One region of the Vibrio sp. 2130-1 genome, then DNA from elsewhere that is predicted to be linked to it. Evidence: predicted binding sites of a transcription regulator. Region 1 holds the regulator's gene; each other region holds the start of a gene.
The links. Region 1 encodes CRP, which controls carbon source genes, mostly activating them, when cyclic AMP is high. Its sites were predicted from a motif close to TGTGANNNNNNTCACA; they were not measured.
Positions count from the first base shown of each region.

Region 1 (3,178 bases):
GACACATTAGCTACTTTGGCCCACAAGCTAATGACTTCCCGGGACTAGAAGAGTTTTTCCGTAAGTTCGGGCATGATGGCACTGGCAGCGTGCGCCGTTATCTGCACACGTTTGACGAAGCGGTTCCCTACAATCAAATGCCAGGCACGTTTACGCCGTGGCAAGACTTACCCGAAAACAGCGACGTGCTGTTTTATGAAGGGTTACATGGTGGCGTGGTGGATGGTGATGTTAATGTTGCTCAACATGTGGATTTCTTAATTGGCATGGTGCCGATTGTGAACTTAGAGTGGATACAAAAATTCGTACGCGACACTCGCGATCGCGGCCATTCGCGTGAAGCGGTAATGGACTCAATCGTGCGATCCATGGACGATTACCTCAACTATATCACTCCTCAGTTTTCTCGTACTCACATCAACTTCCAGCGCGTACCGACCGTTGATACTTCCAACCCACTTAATGCAAAAGGCATCCCTAGTTTGGATGAGAGTTTTGTGGTGATTCGCCTACGCGGTATCAAGAATGTCGACTTCCCATATCTGCTGGCCATGATTGATGGCTCATTCATGTCACGCCACAACACGATTGTCGTACCCGGCGGTAAGATGAGCTTTGCAATGGAGCTCATAGTTCGGCCTATCCTACAACAGCTCATCGAAACAGGGAAAATTGGCTAAAAACCTGCCTGCGAAGATGTTTACTTTTCATACCGTGATCATGTGCACAGTTTTGCTTACAAAATCTCAATCATGGCACGATTAAAATCAAGAAATCGTTTTCGAAAAAGGATACTATTTCTTACCGAAACACAAGAGAGCTTGCAGCATATAAAAAGTGCTCTTATTCTAGTAGGCCTAATTCAGGCTTAGCTAAAATATGGATAGCGCAAGCGTACCCTGCAGAGGAAGTGAGATATTATGGTTCTAGGTAAACCTCAAACCGACCCAACATTAGAGTGGTTTCTTTCACACTGTCATATTCATAAGTACCCTTCAAAGAGCACGCTAATTCACGCGGGCGAAAAGGCAGAAACTTTGTACTACATCGTTAAAGGTTCTGTTGCGGTTCTTATCAAAGACGAAGAAGGTAAGGAGATGATCCTTTCTTACCTAAACCAAGGAGACTTTATTGGTGAACTTGGTCTATTCGAGGAAGACCAAGAGCGCACAGCTTGGGTTCGTGCTAAATCTCCTTGTGAAGTTGCTGAAATTTCTTTCAAGAAGTTCCGTCAGCTTATCCAAGTAAACCCAGACATCCTAATGCGTCTTTCTGCGCAGATGGCTCGTCGTCTTCAAGTAACTAGCCAAAAAGTGGGTGACCTGGCGTTCCTAGACGTAACTGGTCGTATCGCTCAGACGCTTCTGAACCTTGCAAAACAACCAGACGCAATGACTCACCCAGACGGCATGCAAATCAAGATCACTCGTCAAGAAATCGGTCAAATTGTTGGCTGTTCTCGTGAGACAGTAGGTCGTATTTTGAAGATGCTAGAAGAGCAGAACCTAATCTCTGCTCACGGTAAAACCATCGTGGTTTACGGTACTCGTTAATCTCAAACTAGAGTGACACGAACAAAATTATAAAAGCCACCAATGGCAACATTGGTGGCTTTTTATTTGCTCATGACCAAATGAGATAGGGTGCAGCGAACACTAATGAGTAAGCTTAACAGGTTAACCCTAAAACTTAGCCATTCGTACTTTCAAAGATTTTGTCAGCTGAAGCGGCCACGAAACCTGGGTACAAATCACCATTTTCCATCGGATAGCGCTTAGCAAATTCATAAAACCCGCCAGGGATAATTTCAGTGCCTTCGCTAAAACGAACCGCTACTTTATCTGCCATGGTCGATGACTGCTCTAGCAACACCTCAGGAGTGCCCTTCACTTCACCACCATTTTCATTAATGGTAAACCCAGCGGTACGCAGATGATCGTTTACCTGCTTCACTTCTTCATATTCATTGAGCTGGTTAACGCTCACCGTGAAGTGGTTTGCTCCGTAACCATGCGCCGCAAGCCAAGATGCGTACTCACTTTCTTTAGCCAACGTTTGGTAATCAGCAAAGCTTAAATCCCACAAGCGTCCACCATGTAAGAATGCGCTATCGTTCAGCTTGTCAGCATCGACTTGTGCCACCAAATTTTTCACAATCTCTTGTAGCTCAGACGAGCACTCTTCAACTTTTAGCTCACTAATAAATACTTTAGGTTGCTTCGGATCTGGGTGCTCATAGTGCTTAGCAACCAGCTTTTTGCTTTCGAAAACGTAATCACCACACGCCTTGTAACCAATAGCTACAAATGGCTTAGCTAGAGTTTCAATACCAAGAGGCGCGATATTGAAGGTACGTAAAGCTATATGATCATTAATCAGAGGCTCATCTTCTTGAAGCAGCTGATGCACTTTAGCAGCCGAAGGGCAAAGACGTTGAATGTAATCTTGCCATAGCGATTCAAATAACACATCGGGCGTCATAACGACTCCTTGTTACGAGATGTAGAGTTTAAAGGTAAGCGGAAGTTGGCTGCTCGTTCACAACAAAAGTTGTCCAGAACAATGAACGAGCAACCATCAACCTGTGACGGTAAATGCCAGTCAGTCAACACGCTTTTCCGAGTCTTTGCTCACTTTTCGTGTTCTGCCAACGATCACTACAACCCATACCTAAATGATGCGCCGGCAAGGTGAGCCGCAATGCATAGTTGCGACTCTATTATTAAAACTTATAGCGCTACACCTGGACTCAATGTTGCAGGCAAGACAGTCTCTTGACCTTCCATTGATGCCATTGGGTACGCACAGTAATCTGCTGCGTAGTAAGCGCTTGGGCGCAAGTTACCCGACGCCCCCGGACCACCAAATGGCGCATCACCGCTTGCACCAGTGAGCTGGCGGTTACGGTTCACGATACCTGCACGAATGTGGTCAACGAAGTATTCCCATTCTTGGTCGTCGGTTGAGACCAAACCAGCAGATAAGCCAAAGCGCGTATCGTTTGCTAGCGCCACGGCTTTGTCTAACCCTTCGTAACGCACCACTTGCAGAAGTGGGCCGAAGTATTCTTCATCTGGTAACTCAGCAATGTTGGTTACATCAATGATGCCAGGAGAAACAAACGCCGCCTCTCCTGCTTTCGCTTCAATCAAGCTTTCACCGCCAAGAGACTGTAGAT
Region 1 is NZ_JAWOUT010000023.1:29,496-32,673, reverse strand. Features, by position in the region: gene R7Q09_RS22320 (phosphoribulokinase) at 1-680, shown strand, start outside; gene crp (cAMP-activated global transcriptional regulator CRP) at 921-1,553, shown strand; gene R7Q09_RS22310 (DUF1338 domain-containing protein) at 1,690-2,481, opposite strand; gene astD (succinylglutamate-semialdehyde dehydrogenase) at 2,730-3,178, opposite strand, start outside.

Region 2 (3,178 bases), on a different contig from region 1:
TTCACGATTCATTGTTAGCCTGGTTGCCTTAGCGGTTGGAACAACATTCAGTCCTTTCTCTTCAAGCTCTACCAGTTTGCCGGTTGCGATGGCTTCAATTTCTGGTACGACGTAAGTAGGTTGTTCCTTCGTAATAACTTCTTCTAAGGCGTTCCCATCTAACATGTCGATAACATAACTACGGTGAGCGACTTGCATCGCTGGAGCATTGGCATAGCGATCACAAGCAATCACTTCTAAACCAAGTCTCTGGCATTCAATGGCGACTTCTTTACCGAGTTCGCCAGAGCCTAAAAGTAATACACGGGTAGCATTTGCGCTAGTTGCAGTGCCAAACATAGTGTTCCCTTACAAAATAGAGTGATGAGACAGAAATTGCAGGAGATCATACTGAAGTTTTATGACAAAGCAAACGTTTGCTTTTGGTTTTTAGGTAATAAAAAAGCTCTACATGTTGTAGAGCTCTTTGTTGAATTTGTCGTTTATACGTTGACAAAACTAAGCGGAATATCTGGATTCAACGCTTCCAACGTTGATTGCGTATCGGCTAAGTGACTGATCTTACCTTCAGAGTTTTCTACCAATGCAGCGGCTTTGATGCTGTCAAAGGTTTCACCCGCAAGTAAAACTTGGATTAGCGCAACTTGTAGCGGTGGCAAGCTAGGATTAAACGCTGCATTTTCTGCATAAGCACCTTGGAATACACGGCCGCTAGTCATCTCTAATGCTAAACCACTCAAGTTGTTGGTGTATGGAGAGTGGCTCATGTTCATCGCTTCAACTGCACTTTGGATGAGTGCGTCTTCATCATCACATGAGAACTGGTGTTGAACTTCTGCCATTAAGCCGGACTCGATACCGAGATCGTTTGGTCCAAAGGCTTCAGGCAGGTATTCATGAAGTGACTTTTCTTCGCGTTCCGGGAGCTGGATTTTAAGCTCGTTTGCGGTAGATAACTCATTCATGAACTGGCGGCAGTGACCACATGGGCTGAAGTTGATAGTGATATCTTTAACACCACGTTCGCCTTTCATCCAAGCATGGCTAATCGCAGACTGCTCTGCGTGAACCGTTTGACCCAACTGTACACCAAAGAATTCCATGTTGGCACCGAAGTAAAGGCGACCTGAAAGGCCACGAACGATAGCGCCGACATAAAAGTCAGAAAGGGGAGCATAGGAGTACGCTGCGGCAAAAGGAAGTAGCGCAACACGAAGCTCTTTGTCTGATAGACCGGTAGCTGAAAGCAACTGCTCAAATTGTTGAACTGAAAGCGTAGCATCAAAATCATCAGCTTGGATGATAGGAGCAAGTTGTTTGGAAAGTGCTTCTGGAGCGCCTGCTAGCGCCTGTTCAATGCGACTTTTCATGTTGAATCCTTGTTATTGCATGGACAGTTATTCTATGTGAAAGATAGAAATGTTCCGTGCGTTAGATCACGATAAATAATGCAATTGATAATTCTGTTACATAATTAGAGTGAGCTCACACATGTATTCGATTGCACAGGTGTGAAGCGTTATCTCCGTCTCACAATTAACCATATCAGTATATGTTCATATGACCAAGGAGCAGGAGTATGTTACCCACGCGACTTTACCGCTATGCTACTTTATACCTACGTAATCTAGAGCGAGTGGTAGAACCTAGAATGCTAACGCTATGAATGTATATCTCGATCAAGTCCCTTCACGGTATTACTGGGTGAGGTTGATAGATAAGATAGGGTTTTGAAAAGGGTAAGGAAGAAGCGGAAAGGCTACGGCCTGCCGGAAGGAGGGCAGACCGAGAGCGCTTAACTATTGATATAGCCAGACAGCCAAAGCAAAAAAGCTTGGAGCCAAAATAGAAGTTATGATCCCACATAAAACCAATGCGAGTGATGAGAACGCGGCATCTATGGGCTGTTTCTCTGCACAAGTAGCGGTGCCTAAGGCATGAGAGACTGTACCCATTGTCAGACCACGTGCAATCGGGTGTTTAATTCCAATCAAATTGTAAATTGGGTATGCCAAAATTGCGCCCAATAAACCGACAATCAGAACCAAGATCGCTGCAACGGCGGCTTCACCACCGAGGTGACTCGATATTTCCATCGCTATTGGTGTAGTGACGGACTTACCCACTAGACTCGCGATTAAACTGATATCCGCTTTGAAAGCGACTGCGATCAAGGTGGTTGTCATCATCGACATCACACTGCCTACTGTGCAAGCAAAAGTGATGATTCGCCAGTTTGCTTTAATCTGTGGTAGTTGTTCATATAACGGGTAAGCCAGAGCAACTACGGCTGGTTGAAGTAAAAAACTGATCCCTTCGTTATCCGCATAATACGTTTCAAACGGTACATTTAAGTAAGTAAGCAAAGGAATGAGCACTGCAATACTGATCAGCAAAGGATTTGCTAGAGGATTATTCACTTTGATTGCAATTTGGCGCGCGACAAGAAAAACCGCAATGGTAACAACTAACCACATATCAGTGCTTCTCCTTTAACAAGTAGTCCAGCAGCCAAGCGAGGCTGACTAGTACAATGAGTGAGCCTCCAACTGCGCTAGCAATGATAGGGAGGGCATTAGCGAGTAGCATATCGAAATGTTGCATTAATCCCACGCTAATAGGAACGAACAATAAGATCATATAGCGGATAAATAGCGTGGCGCCCGGTTTGACCCAGTCGACTTTTACAAGCCCAAGAGTCATGGAGAAAAACAGTACGAGCATACCGATGACACTTCCTGGAACGGAAACGCCAGTGAACTTTTGAATGGTAATTCCGATGCCAAGTGCTCCCATGATGAGGAAGATTGAAATGAGCAGTTGGATCAGTTGTAAGAATCGTTCTTTAATCATTTTGACAGTATATAAACAACAAGCACACCATAAGGTGCGCTTGTATTAGGAGGAGTTAGGAAGCTAAGCTCTCTACATAACGGTACACGGATTTTAATATCGCAATCTTCTTTTCGTCACTTTCATGTTCGTGAACTAAGTTTTCTAAATTCAGCATGTACTCTTCAATTTGGCTTTCAAACACTTCTCGACAGTGTAGTGCCCAGCGTCTTTGTTCTTGCTCGTCTAATGTGCCTGGGAAGTTACGCGCACGATAGCGGAACAATAGAGGTTTAATGCGCTTGTCATCAAATTCAATGTCTAATGCAGCAAGATTATTCGGATC
Region 2 is NZ_JAWOUT010000002.1:364,561-367,738, forward strand. Features, by position in the region: gene purT (formate-dependent phosphoribosylglycinamide formyltransferase) at 1-339, opposite strand, end outside; gene cdd (cytidine deaminase) at 483-1,370, opposite strand; gene R7Q09_RS04200 (LrgB family protein) at 1,800-2,477, opposite strand; gene R7Q09_RS04205 (CidA/LrgA family protein) at 2,479-2,853, opposite strand; gene sbcB (exodeoxyribonuclease I) at 2,909-3,178, opposite strand, start outside.
Region 2: cdd (cytidine deaminase) is a predicted target of CRP. The motif match lies at 1,475-1,490, and genes of this name have one in related genera.

Region 3 (3,178 bases), on a different contig from region 1:
GATCGCGCCACCAACTCATATAGGCGATATCGACTTTGCCAAAGGGAGTGCTCATGTCCCAACTAGCGTCCTCTTCTACGTACATCAAGTCGACACTTTTCTCTTTAATACGAGGTAAACAAACGCTCAGTGCAGCTGAACGTAGTAGGGGATCTTGAGGCATGTATAGAGATACACGTTTGTTTGGGCAGCACATATCAAGTACGTGCAAATAGTGTGCATACGAGGTGTATGGCGGACGGACTAATGCCCCTTTTGAAGGGTAATGAAATACAGATAGATTACCAAGAGGGTCTTCTACGTTACCGCGAGCCAAAATTGTTTGGTATTTTTGGTCAATTCGCTCTCTGAGGTGATGAGAAGGTTCCGCAAGCGGCTCACTTGCTTCCGCTACGTACTCCTGGGAAACAAAACGAGACACCTCATCGTAAGGATTATGATCGAGAGTTGCGATTGGCTCTTCATCAGCGGAATAATTGACGTGCTGGCAAAGAATATAGCCAGAATGCGCTTCGCCAGAAACAATCCAATACACACCATTATTGCTGTTCGGTTGCAATGCAATATAGTTTGAGGCCAATTCATAATGCGTTGCGTGGTTTACCCAGCGCGCATCAATGGTTGCAAGCTTGCGGCGGCAGCGGCTAGCTATATGGTCAACATGATCGTAAAAGGTTTTTGGGTTAATACTAAGCTTGCGGCAGATTTCTCGTACGGAATATCCCGTAAACAATAAACCCATCAAGTTCTCTTGAAATTGAAGCTTCTTGTTGGCACCAGACCACTTGTCGACAAAGGTACTTTGACACACTTTACAGCGGTAACGTTGGCGATCGCCACTGTAACCGAAAGCGTGATAGAGGTGTTTGTGAGTGTGGACAGAAAGTCCAAAGTTGTCGCAATCATCATTACGGCAAGCAGGCAACCCGTCACTGTGGACGTGCCGCAGGCGATGAAGTTCGTTCACGACATCGCGATTATTAAGTAAGGGGGGGAAAGCTCCACATTCACGGCATACCATCGCCGGACGCTTAGGGTTCGCATGTTGCAGAACGTAACGCTTTGCATCACTCAATCCAAAGTTGTCACACGCCAATGTTTTACAAAAGTTGAGTTGTAACCCATCTGCGTCTTTTGGCAGTTCGCCGTTAGACACAATCGCCCCCTCGGGATAATTCGGGCAGCCAGCATAACTCTGGCTGCAAATTATTACTTACTATTTGTTCTTAGATGTTGATTGCAGTTTCTAGTGCAACTTTCATCATGTCGTTGAACGACTTCTGACGCTCTTCTGAGCTTAGTTTTTCACCACGGATGATGTGGTCAGAAACTGTCAGGATAGTCAGTGCTTTCGCGCCTAGGTCAGCTGCTACGCCGTAGATACCAGCCGCTTCCATGTCTACACCTAGGATGCCTAGTTTTTCCATCTTCTCGAAGATGTCTGCTTCTGGTGTGTAGAACAGGTCAGCAGAGAATACGTTACCTACTTTTACAGGCACTTCCTGAGCGCGCGCTTGGTTAACTGCTTCTTCTAGAAGACCGTAATCAGCGATTGCTGCGAAATCGTGGTTGTTGAAACGGATACGGTTAACTTTAGAGTCTGTAGAAGCACCCATACCGATAACAACGTCCATTAGTTTCACGTCGTCACGTACTGCACCACAGCTACCCACACGGATAACGTTTTTCACGCCGTATTCAGCGATTAGCTCGTGTACGTAGATACAGCAAGACGGGATACCCATGCCGTGGCCCATTACAGAAACTTTTTTGCCTTTGTAAGTGCCAGTAAAGCCGAACATGTTGCGAACGTCACAAACTTGTTTCACATCTTCTAGGAACGTTTCAGCGATGTATTTAGCGCGCAACGGGTCGCCTGGCATTAGAACTGTTTCAGCGAAATCACCTGGTTGTGCGTTAATGTGTGGGGTTGCCATAAGTGCTCTCCAAAGTTTTGTTTTGATAAAACGCCTCTATTATAGAACGCTATTACCAATTCTGTTGAACTTGTTCGTTTTCGTTGAGGCAATAATATCGGGACGTACAGTAGCCCCTTGAGAGCTTAGTCACAAAAACCACGCATTTAGAAACTGCAATCCCTATTGATAACTAAATCTGTTGAAACCAAAAGAGCAATCGATTTGCTTTTGAGCAGTTTGTCGATTGCGCGCACAAATTCTTTGTTTTTGGGCCAAACTTTTTTCTGACAGCTGGTTGATCGAAATACTTTCGAGTGAAGTAAAACGATTAAATTGTACAACTTATTTTCTTGTACAATCTGGAAAGGCTTGCTATAAGTTATACAACAAAACTTTTTGTATAGGGATGCGTCATCATGGAATCTTCAATCAAAGTAGGTATCAGTTCGTGTGTTTTGGGTGAACGAGTGCGTTTTGACTCTGGTCATAAGGTGAGCAACTTTGTGACTAAAGAGCTCAGCCCGTATTTTGACTTTGTTTCGGTATGCCCTGAAGTCGGCGTAGGTATGCCAGTACCCCGTCCAACAATTCGTCTTGTTTCTAATGAAGAGCGTGTTGCATTGGTTGAAACCAAAAATCCAGAAAATGATCATACCGACAATATGCTCACTTACTCGGCCAATAAAGTAGATGAACTTCAAAGCGAGCAGCTTTGTGGTTACATCGTTTGTGCCAAGTCACCAACTTGTGGCATGGAGCGAGTCAAGGTTTACAGCAAGAACAGTGCTGCGAAAGAAGGTGTTGGCTTGTATACACAAACATTGATGCAAAAAATGCCTTGGTTGCCTGTTGAAGAGGATGGCAGACTTAACGACCCTGTATTGAAAGAAAATTTTATTACTCGAGTATTTTGTCTAAATGACTTTTACGACTCGATGGATGGTGAGCCTACTCGTGGCAAAATCATCGACTTTCATTCGCGCTACAAACTGACGTTAATGGCACACCACCCAGAGTCATACCGCTCCCTTGGCCGCTTAGTTGCCGATGTCGCTAATTATGAAATTGAAGACTTTTACCAAGAGTATCGTTTAGGACTGATGAAGGCGTTAACGAATCGGGCTAGCCGAAAAAACAACACAAATGTGTTGATGCACTTACAAGGGTACTTCAAACGCTCACTAACTAAAGAAGAAAAAGAAGAGTTAGCGACAGTGATTCACGACTACCGCATCGGAATGCTGCCTCTGCTAGCACCA
Region 3 is NZ_JAWOUT010000007.1:210,324-213,501, forward strand. Features, by position in the region: gene R7Q09_RS13040 (hypothetical protein) at 1-1,156, opposite strand, end outside; gene deoD (purine-nucleoside phosphorylase) at 1,227-1,937, opposite strand; gene R7Q09_RS13050 (YbgA family protein) at 2,336-3,178, shown strand, end outside.
Region 3: deoD (purine-nucleoside phosphorylase) is a predicted target of CRP. The motif match lies at 2,056-2,071, and genes of this name have one in related genera.

Region 4 (3,178 bases), on a different contig from region 1:
TGCTATCCTTGTCACCGCACAGTACCAGTTTGGCCTATGGCACAACAATCTATGATTGCGGTGTCTTTAATATCACATCACAAAGCAAAACGCCTATTAGATCTGATATTGCAGGGCAATTCATTTGCCCATCGATTATGTAATATTCATTACGTGATTAAGAATCAAGCTTAACCACTATCCTGTGATTAATACATTATAGAGTTTCACCGCAAAACTGTAGCACCAAATAGAGCGCAAACGGTTTGTATCTCAAAATTTCCTAGCCCCTATTCCATTGACTGCGTAATACCTCGACTAAGGCAAACACCCGATGAAATTTTGGAGCCCGAAAAACGAAAAATGCCCCGCAGCAATCTCTTGCTACAGGGCATGATGTAAAACGGCGTCTATATATTAAGAACCGATTCTAATTATAGTGCTGCAAGGCTTAAGCAGAAGCCTGCAATTGTCGCTGCCATAAGGTTAGACAACGTACCTGCAAGAACTGCTTTAACACCCATGCGAGCGATGTCACTACGACGGTTTGGTGCAAGGCTACCTAGACCACCAAGTAGAATCGCGATAGAAGAAAGGTTCGCGAAACCACATAGTGCGAATGAGATGATAGCTGTTGTCTTCTCAGACATTACTTCACCAGTTGCCGCGATTACTTGAGCGTTTTCACCTAGGTATGGTGTGAAGTTCAAGTAAGCAACGAATTCGTTCACTACGATTTTCTGACCGATGAATGAACCAGCTGTTACAGCTTCTGCCCATGGAACACCGATTAGGAATGCTAGTGGAGAGAACGCGTAACCTAGAATTAGCTCTAGTGTTAGTTCTGGCATGCCGAACCAACCACCGATGCCACCTAGCATACCGTTGATTAGCGCGATTAGACCAACGAATGCGATTAGCATTGCACCTACGTTAAGCGCAAGTTGTAGACCAGAAGCCGCACCGCCCGCAGCTGCGTCGATTACGTTAACTGGTTTGTCGTCACCGCCGTCCATCGCTTCTTCGATACTTTCGTGAGGCTGGTCAGTCTCAGGGTGAAGGATTTTAGCGAACAGTAGACCACCTGGTGCTGCCATGAATGATGCCGCAACTAGGTACTCTAGTGGAACACCCATAGATGCGTAACCAGCTAGCACACCACCAGCAACAGAAGCTAGACCACCACACATTACCGCGAATAGCTCTGATTGAGTCATTTTTGGAACGAATGGACGAACAACTAGAGGTGCCTCAGTTTGACCTACGAAAATGTTAGCTGCTGCTGACATTGATTCCGCACGCGAAGTGCCTAGCGCTTTTTGTAGTGCGCCACCAAGAATCTTGATAACCCATTGCATAACGCCAATGTAGTAAAGAACTGAAATCAGTGCAGAGAAGAAGATCAGTGTAGGAAGAACACGGAATGCGAAGATGAAACCGCCGCCGCCGAATACTTCGAACATCTTGTCAGAAACAAGACCACCGAACAGGAATGATGAACCATCGTTACCGTAGTTGATAACGTTAGAAACACCTGAAGAGAAACCGTTTAGTAGATCACGGCCCCAAGGTACATACAGAACAAATGCACCTAATGCGAATTGGATAGCGAATGCGCCACCCACAGTTCTAAAGTTGATAGCTTTTCGGTTGTTAGAAAATGCCACTGCAATCGCAAGAAGCACTACCATACCGATTAGGCTCATAAACAGGCTCATAGTTTATGACTTCCTTATAAGTTATTTATTGGCGTGTTACAAAATGGAGCTATAAAGCGGGGGCAATTATACTCATGCAGAATCAATTAAAGTAATGCCAGCCTCACACTTTCCTATAAGATTCATGATTGATTCAACCAGCTTTGTGAGTTAATTCACAATAAGCAGGAAAACGTTTTCGATTTCAAACCACATCTTTAGATTTTATTCACATATCGAGAAAGCAAAATTGCTATTTTTCCACAGTTGAGAGGCAATCGATTGCTTTCGGCCGTTATGCAACTCTACGAGCTCATTAAAGACGTGAATGAGTTTGGCTGGGTGATTTGACTCCCCTTGATATCCAAGTATAGGCATATCTGGTGCGTCTGTTTCGATTACTAGGTTTTCGAGTGGTAATTTTTGAATTGCGTCGCGTGTTTTCTTGGCTCTTGGGTAGGTAATCGTTCCTCCTACACCGATAAAAAAACCTAATTTGACCCACTCCATGGCTTGCTGATAACTCCCAGAAAAAGCGTGTAGCACACCACCTCTAGGGAGATTCGCCGCTTTCACCATTTGAATGAGGCGATTGTGCGCTTTTCGGCTATGTAAAATAACTGGGAGTTCGAAGCGTCTAGCCAGCTCAAATTGAACTTCAAGTATCTTTTCTTGCAACTGTGGATCAACATCAATGGCAAAATCTAAACCACACTCTCCTATTGCCACGCACTGCTGCCCTTTTTGATTTAGATAGCCTTCTAGCTCTTTAAGGTGCTGCTCAACGTTATCTTCAAGAAAATACGGATGAAAGCCGAGCGCATAATACAAATTGGCATGTTGCTCTGCCAAAGTTTGAATACGAGCCCAGTTTTGCGGACCGACGGAAGGAATCAAAATTCTTGCGACGCCTTGCGTTTGAGCAAGCTCAAGTTGATGTGCAAAGTCATCTTGAAACACATCAAAATCAAAGTGGCAGTGCGTATCAAAGAGCTTCATCTTGACGCTTTTTATCTGTATCTGCGGGCAGAAAATCAGAGGATGGTTGGGCTTCACTCTTCTCTTCAGTTTGATGGGCTGGGTCTTTTCGATATGGGACACAACTGCGTTTCTGATCGGGAGTTAACCCCATCTCTTTACACCAGTTGTCGTAACGCTTTAGCCCACGTTTAAACCAATTCATATCTTATCCTTATATAAAAACGCCCTTGGCTAAGTTTATAGCCAAGGGCGTTTTAAAATCTAGTTTGCGTTAAGGCTTACCCTAACCGCGCAAATTAGTGCTCACGCGTCGCACGGAAATCAACGTCAGGGAAACGCTCTTTCGCCAAGTTTAAGTTAACCATTGTTGGAGCGATATACGTTAGGTTATCACCACCATCCAATGCTAAGTTCGCTTGATTCTTGCGTTGGAACTCATCCAGTTTCTTCGCATCACCACACTCAACCCAACGAGCAGTTGCAACGTTAATGCCTTCATAAATCGCTTCAACGTTATACTC
Region 4 is NZ_JAWOUT010000015.1:78,457-81,634, forward strand. Features, by position in the region: gene R7Q09_RS19515 (hypothetical protein) at 1-55, shown strand, start outside; gene R7Q09_RS19520 (NupC/NupG family nucleoside CNT transporter) at 414-1,697, opposite strand; gene R7Q09_RS19525 (TatD family hydrolase) at 1,902-2,675, opposite strand; gene R7Q09_RS19530 (DUF5363 family protein) at 2,662-2,859, opposite strand; gene prfC (peptide chain release factor 3) at 2,954-3,178, opposite strand, start outside.
Region 4: R7Q09_RS19520 (NupC/NupG family nucleoside CNT transporter) is a predicted target of CRP. The motif match lies at 1,842-1,857, and genes of this name have one in related genera.